One region of the Ideonella sp. BN130291 genome, then DNA from elsewhere that is predicted to be linked to it. Evidence: predicted binding sites of a transcription regulator. Region 1 holds the regulator's gene; the other holds the start of a gene.
What was found. The regulator FliA, encoded in region 1, starts transcription of late flagellar genes. The targets are predictions, from matches to a motif close to CTAAAGTTTNNNNNNNNNNNGCCGNTA.
Positions count from the first base shown of each region.

Region 2: a site for FliA is predicted at 1,123-1,149, ahead of fliD (flagellar filament capping protein FliD). Genes of this name have one in related genera too.

Region 1 is NZ_JAZARE010000004.1:477,740-481,196, forward strand. Features, by position in the region: gene flhF (flagellar biosynthesis protein FlhF) at 1-304, shown strand, start outside; gene VPH43_RS11340 (flagellar biosynthesis protein) at 297-1,136, shown strand; gene VPH43_RS11345 (RNA polymerase sigma factor FliA) at 1,157-1,873, shown strand; gene VPH43_RS11350 (methyl-accepting chemotaxis protein) at 1,917-3,269, shown strand.
Region 2 is NZ_JAZARE010000004.1:356,431-359,887, reverse strand. Features, by position in the region: gene VPH43_RS10870 (flagellin domain-containing protein) at 167-1,018, shown strand; gene fliD (flagellar filament capping protein FliD) at 1,229-2,677, shown strand; gene fliS (flagellar export chaperone FliS) at 2,839-3,255, shown strand; gene VPH43_RS10855 (flagellar protein FliT) at 3,324-3,457, shown strand, end outside.

The sequences.
Region 1 (3,457 bases):
CGCCTGGCGCGCCAGCCTGGCCGCCGGCGTCATCGTGTCGAAGATGGACGAGGCCGTGAAGCTCGGCCCCTGCCTGGACGTGCTGATCCGCCACAAGCTCAAGGTGCTGGGCGTGGCCAACGGCCAGCGGGTGCCGGAAGACTGGCACCGCCTGTCATCGCATGCGCTGGTGCACCGCTCGCTGCGGGCCAACGCCGCCACCGCCTACCGCATGGATTCCAGCGACGTGAACCTGGTGTTCGCCGGCCTGCACACCGTGGCCGGCCAGCGCCGCGCCGCCGCCAGCAGCGCGCTGAATGCCTGAACCCCGCATCGAAACGAACCGCACGACACCCATGCGCGACGCTTCCTTCCGCCGCCCGCCGCCGCAAGACCAGGCCGATGGCCTGCGCCGCATGTTCGCTGCCTCGCGGCCGCGCTTCGTGGCGGTGGCCAGCAACCCGCACGTTGCGTTCTCCGGCGTGCTGCTGGAGCGCCTGACCAGCGCCTTCGCCACCCTGGGCCTGAAGAGCATCGTCGTCGATGCGAGCGAAAACGCCCCCGAGCCGAACGAGCTGGCGGTGGTGGACCTGTCCGTGTGCATCGAGCCGTTGTCCAGGGACGTGGCCTACCTCGCCGCACGCGGCCTGCCGCTGCGCCATGTGGATGCCCGCGGCAGCAGCGCCTCCTTCCTGCAGGCGGTGGCTGACGCCCTGCCGCGCGCCGACGTGGTGGTGATGCATGCACCGGCCTCGGACCTGTGCCGCCTGTTCAGCCGGCGTGCGGTGCGGCCGGTGCTGATGGCCGCCGACCACCCCACCAGCGTGACCCACGCCTACGGTGCGATGAAGCTGCTCGCCGTGCGCAACGGCCTCATGAGCTATGACCTGCTGCTGTCGGCCGACCCGCAGTCGCCGCGCCGTGACCGCATCGCCGAGCAGCTGTCCAGCTGCGCCGACCGCTTCCTGGGTGCGGTGCTGCGCGACAGCGCGGTGATCGACCCCGCTTCCGATGTGGACGACGTGCCCACCGCCGAGCTGCTGCGCCTGGCGCATGCCCTGCTGGGCAGCGAGGACGACCCGGCCGAGGCGCCGGAGCTGCGCGCCGCCCATCCGTATTCCCCCGTCTGGCCCGCCGCGGCCATGACCCGCAACTGAACAGTCCGGAGCTGACCTCCATGTACACCGCCAAAGGCCGCCTCGACTCCGACTCGCTGCTCAAGCAGTACAGCCCCCTGGTGCGGCGCCTGGCCCACCAGATGATCGCCAAGCTGCCCGCCAACGTCGAAGTGGACGACCTGATCCAGGTCGGCATGATCGGCCTCAACGACGCGCTCTCGCGCTTCGATGCCGCCCAGGGCGTGCAGTTCGAGACCTTCGCCACCCAGCGCATCCGCGGCGCCATGCTCGACGAGCTGCGCGGCAGCGACTGGATGAGCCGGGGCAACCGGCGCCAGCAGCGCAGCATCGAAGCCGCGGTGCACAAGCTGGAGCAGAAGCTCGGCCGCGCGCCGCAGGAAAGCGAGATCGCCAAGGAAATGGGCCTGAGCCTCACCGAGTACCAGGAGCTGCTGGGCAAGGTGCGCGGCACCCAGCTCGTGTACCTGGAAGACATGTCCGGCGACGACGGCGACGACGACTACCTGGACCGCCACGTCACCGTCAACGAGGACGTGAACCCGCTGGGCGTGCTGCAGGACCGCCGCATGCGCGAGGCGCTGGTGGAGGCGATCAAGCACCTGCCCGAACGCGAGCAGTACGTGATGAGCATGTACTACGAGCACGACATGAACCTGAAGGAGATCGCGGCCGTGCTGGGCGTGACCGAATCGCGGGTTTGCCAGCTGCACAGCCAGTCGATCGCCCGCCTGCGGGTCAAGTTGCGCGAGTGGTAGGCCGATAAGGCACCGAAGCGCTAGTGATCCTGGAGACCTACCCATGCTGAGCCTGTTCCGCCGCCAACAGAGTGGCGACATTGCACCTGCCTCGCCGGACCTGCGCGAGCCATCGGGCGGCCAGGAGGCGCTGCAAGCCGTGCGGGCCATCTCATCGCAGGTATCGCACATCGGCCACGACGCCGCCGAAGTGCGCGGCGCGATGGAAGACACCCAGAAGGTGGTGCAGGCGCAGACCGAGGCCATGAAGGCCCTGGCGGCGCAGCTGGTGGATGTGCAGAACGCGCAGGGCGCGATCGCCGGCGTCACCACCGAGAGCCTGGAGGCCGTGGGCCGCGCGCGCGCCGCGCTGCAGGGCGTGAGCGCCGAGGTGCAGGGCATCGTGGACACCTTGCACCAGGTGTCCGACGCCGCCGGGCAGATCACCCAGATCGCCTTGCAGACCCGCCTGGTGGCCTTCAACGCCTCGGTGGAAGCCAAGCGCGCCGGCGAGGCCGGACGCGGTTTCGGCGTGGTGGCCGATGCGGTGAAGGACCTGGCCGGCAAGGTGGAAACCTCGTCCAAGGCCATCATGCGCACCGTGGGTGAGCTCGACGCGCGCGTGGATGCCTTCAGCCGCGAGCTGCGCCACGACGGCGCCGGCTCGCATGGCGCCATCCACGTGGCCTTTGCCAGCGTGGAAGAAGACGTGCGCCGCATCAGCCAGGCGGCGGAAGAAAGCCGCGCCACCTGCGGGCGCCTGAACGAACGCACGCGCGAGCTGGAGCGCGAGGTGCAGCAGGCGATGAGCGGCCTGACCACCGCCATGGCCTGCAGCGACCGCTTCCTCAAGGTGTCGGAAGAGCTGATCGAGCAGATCGCCGGCTGCGGCGTGGAAACCGCGGACTCGCCCTACATCGCGGCTGCCCAGGAAGCCGCCGGACAGATCAGCCGGCTGCTGGAGGACGCGCTGCGCACCTCCACCATCACGCTGGCCGACCTGTTCGACGAACAGTACAAACCCATCCCCAAGACCAACCCGCCGCAGCACACCACACGCTACTGCGAGCTGGCCGACCGGCTGTTCCCGCAGGTGCAGGAGCGGGTGCTCGGCCTGTCGGACAAGGTGGCCTACTGCATCGCGGTGGACCGCAACGGCTATGTGGCGATGCACAACAAGAAGTACTCGCACCCCCAGCGCGGCGACGTGGTGTGGGACACCGCCAACAGCCGCTACCGCCGCATCTTCAACGACCGCACCGGCCTGGCCTCGGCGCGCAACCAGCGCCCCTTCCTGCTGCAGACCTATCGGCGCGACATGGGCGGTGGCACCTTCGTGATCCTGAAGGAAGCGGCGGCCCCCATCGTGGTGAACAGCCGCCATTGGGGCGGCCTGCGCATCGGCTTCAAGTTCTGACCTCGAAGTCCTGAACACCGGCGACGAACCGCAGTTCGTCGCGCGCAAGATCGTCACGACCCTGCGCCGCCCTTCGAGGTGGACGGCCAGCCCGTGCCCGGCAGCACCAGCATCGGCATGGGCTACTACGGCGAGGTGAGGGACGCCGGGCGCAATGCCTGCCCGCTGGTGGTCTGCTGACCGAAGTA
Region 2 (3,457 bases), 120 kb from region 1:
GTGGTCCGGAGCACTGACGCGCAGCCAGCCCTTTGACGCATCCCGTCACTGGAGGCCGCCGGTGAAACGAACCTGACCTTGACCGCTCGTGGCGCGCCAGCGACCCGAGCTGCCACGGCCAGGCTCGATCCGCCGGGAGTCATTGGCTTCTACTGGAGTGCTTGAAATGCCGCAAACCATCAATACCAACATCACGTCGCTGAACGCACAGCGCAACCTGAACTCGTCGCAGACCTCGCTGGCCACGTCCATGCAGCGCCTGTCGTCGGGCCTGCGCGTGAACAGCGCCAAGGACGACGCCGCGGGCCTGGCGATCGCCGAACGCATGAACGCGCAGATGCGCGGCATGAACGTCGCGATCCGCAACGCCAACGACGGCATCTCGCTGGCCCAGGTGGCCGAAGGCGCGCTGTCGAAGATCGGCGACGCGCTGCAGCGCATGCGCGAGCTGGCCCTGCAGGCGCGCAACGCCAGCAACAGCACCAGCGACAAGGATTCGCTGAACAAGGAATTCGCCCAGCTGCAGCAGGAAATCACCCGCGTGATCGGCGGTACCTCCTTCAACAGCAAGAAGATCATCGGCGTGGATGCCACCGCCATGACCTTCCAGATCGGCGCGAACACCACGACGGAAGACTCCATCGCGGTGACCACCAGCAACCTCAACAGCAACGCCGACATCTCCGCCATCGCGGCCAGCACGGTGGTGATCGACAGCACGGCCAACGCCTCGGCGATCGGCTCGATCATCGACAACATCGACACCGCGCTGGACACGGTGAACAACCAGCGCGCGACCTTTGGTTCGGTGCAGTCGCGCTTCGACGCGATCATCTCCAACCTGCAGGTCGGCGTGGAGAACCAGGCCGCCGCCCGCAGCCGCATCATGGACGCGGACTTCGCGGCCGAAACTGCCAACCTGTCGCGCGCGCAGATCCTGCAGCAGGCGGGCACGGCGATGGTGGCGCAGGCCAACCAGCTGCCCCAACAAGTGCTGCGCCTGCTGCAAGGCGGCTGAATGACAACCCCCGTCGCGGGGTACCGCTCCTTGCCCCCCGAGGGGGCGCGGGCCCGCCTTGAGGCGGCTCGGCGCCGGGCCCGCTTCACCGCCGGCACCGCTGGCTCAAGTCCCCGGGCAAATCGCCGAAATACCGTCGTCCGCCGTGGTGTTCTTCGGAACACCGCGCCGGGCGATTTTTGATTTCAGACTGCAGCGCGGAGGCTCGCGATGTCCATTTCTTCCCTCGGTGTGGGCAGCAACCTCGATGCCGAAAGCATCGTCACGCAGCTCGTCGCCCTGCAGCGCCAGCCGATCGACCAGCTGAAGACCGAAAAGACCACGCTGGACACCAAGCTGTCCAGCTTCGGCAAGGTGCAAAGCTACATGTCGGCGCTGCGCGATGCGGCGCGCCGGCTCACCGACCTGAGCACCTGGAAGGCCGTGAGCGCCACCTCGGTGGACCCCAGCGCGGTGAGCGTCAGCGCGGGCGACGGCGCCACGACGGGCAGCTACAACATCGCGGTGGACCACTTGGCCGCGGCCCAGTCGGTGGGCAGTGCAGCGTTCGCTTCCAGCAGCGCCACCGTGGGCACCGGCGTGATGACCATCTCCATCGGCAGCTGGAACGCCGACCAGTCGGCCTTCACGCCCAAGACCGGCAGCTCGGCGGTGGCGATCACCATCGAGGACGGCGACACCCTGGCGCAGGTGCGCGACAAGATCAACGGCGCCGATGCGGGCGTGGTGGCCTCCATCGTCAACGACGCCAGCGGCGCCCGGCTGTCCATCCGCTCCAAGGACACCGGCATCGAGAACGCCTTCCAGATCGTGGTGAACGACGGCGGCGACGGCGTGGACAACGACGCCAGCGGCCTGTCGCGGCTGGCCTACGACCCCGCGGCCAGCGCCGGCGTGATGTCGCGCTACCAGGAGGCCAAGAACGCGGTGGCCACGATCAACGGGCTGTCGGTGGAATCGGCGAGCAACACGCTCAGCAATGTGCTGGACGGCCTGACGCTCACGCTCAACAAGCCGGTGGCCGCCGCTTCGCCGGTGCAGGTGAACGTAGCCAGCGACAAGGACGCGATGAGCAAGGCGATCACCGACTTCGCCACCGCCTACAACGACGCGATGAAGTACTTGCGCGACCAGACCAAGTACAACCCCGACGACAAGACCGGCGGCCCGCTGCAGGGCGACCGCACCGCGATCGACATGATGTCCCAGCTGCGCGCGCTGGCAGGTGGCAGCACCAGCGCCTCCAGCGTCTTCACCCGGCTCACCGACATCGGGCTGGAGCCCCAGAAGGACGGCACGCTCAAGGTCAGCAGCAGCAAGATCAGCTCCGCGCTGGCCAACCTGCCGGAGCTGAAGAAGGCCTTCAGCACCATCAATGCCGCGGGCACCGCCGGCGCCACCAACGGCCTGGCGCAGCAGTTCCGCATGTACGGCGACGGCCTGCTGGCCGACGATGGCAGCCTGGACACCCGCACCGATGGCCTGAACACCCGCATCAAGCAGAACGGCGACCGCCAGCAGCAGCTGGAGGACCGGGTGAGCTCGTATGAAAAGCGCATCCGCGCGCAGTACCAGGCGCTGGACACCCAGATGGCCAGCCTGAACAGCCTGTCCAGCTACGTGGCGCAGCAGATGGCCATGCTCAGCAAGAGCAAGTGAGCACCTCCTGACCCTGCCAACGGCCGGCCTTTGCCGGCCGTTGTGCTTTCAGGGTGAGAACACCCCCTGTTTCCCCCTAGTGGGTGACTCAAGTTCTCCAGGTGAACGCCGAAAACTTCTTCAATCGCATCGAAGAAAGTTGCTCCGACATGTTTGCCACCATGAGCCGATTCGCTTCTCCCAGGGACCTGGGCAGTGTCTACCGCAAGACCGGCGTCGAGATCGACGTGCATGGTGCCTCGCCGCACCGCCTGGTCGCCATGCTGTTCGACGGCCTGATGGAAGCGCTGGCCCAGGCCCAGGGCGCCATCGCCAGCCGCAACATCGAGGCCAAGGCCAATGCCATCAGCCGCGCCGTGCGCATCCTGGACGAGGGACTGAAGTCCGCGCTGGACCTGAAGGAAGGCGGCCGCCTGGCAGCCGACCTCAACGACCTGTACGCCTACGTGAGCCTGCGCCTGACGCAGGCCAACCTGCGCAACGACCTGCAGGCGCTGGACGAATGCAAGCAGCTGATCCAGCCGCTGCGCCAGGCCTGGGCCGACATTGCACCGCACGCCGAGCAGGGCGCCCGCTGATGAACGATCACGACGACGCCACCGGAGCACTCCCCTTGCAAGATACCGCGCACCGCAGCAGGCCCGACATGAACGCCACCAACCTCCTGAGCTACTACGAAGCCATCGAGCAGGCCAGCGCCGAGATGCTCGATGCCGCTCGTGCAGGCAACTGGGACCAGGTGGTCAAGCTCGAAGGCGCCTGCGTGCTGCTGATCTCCCA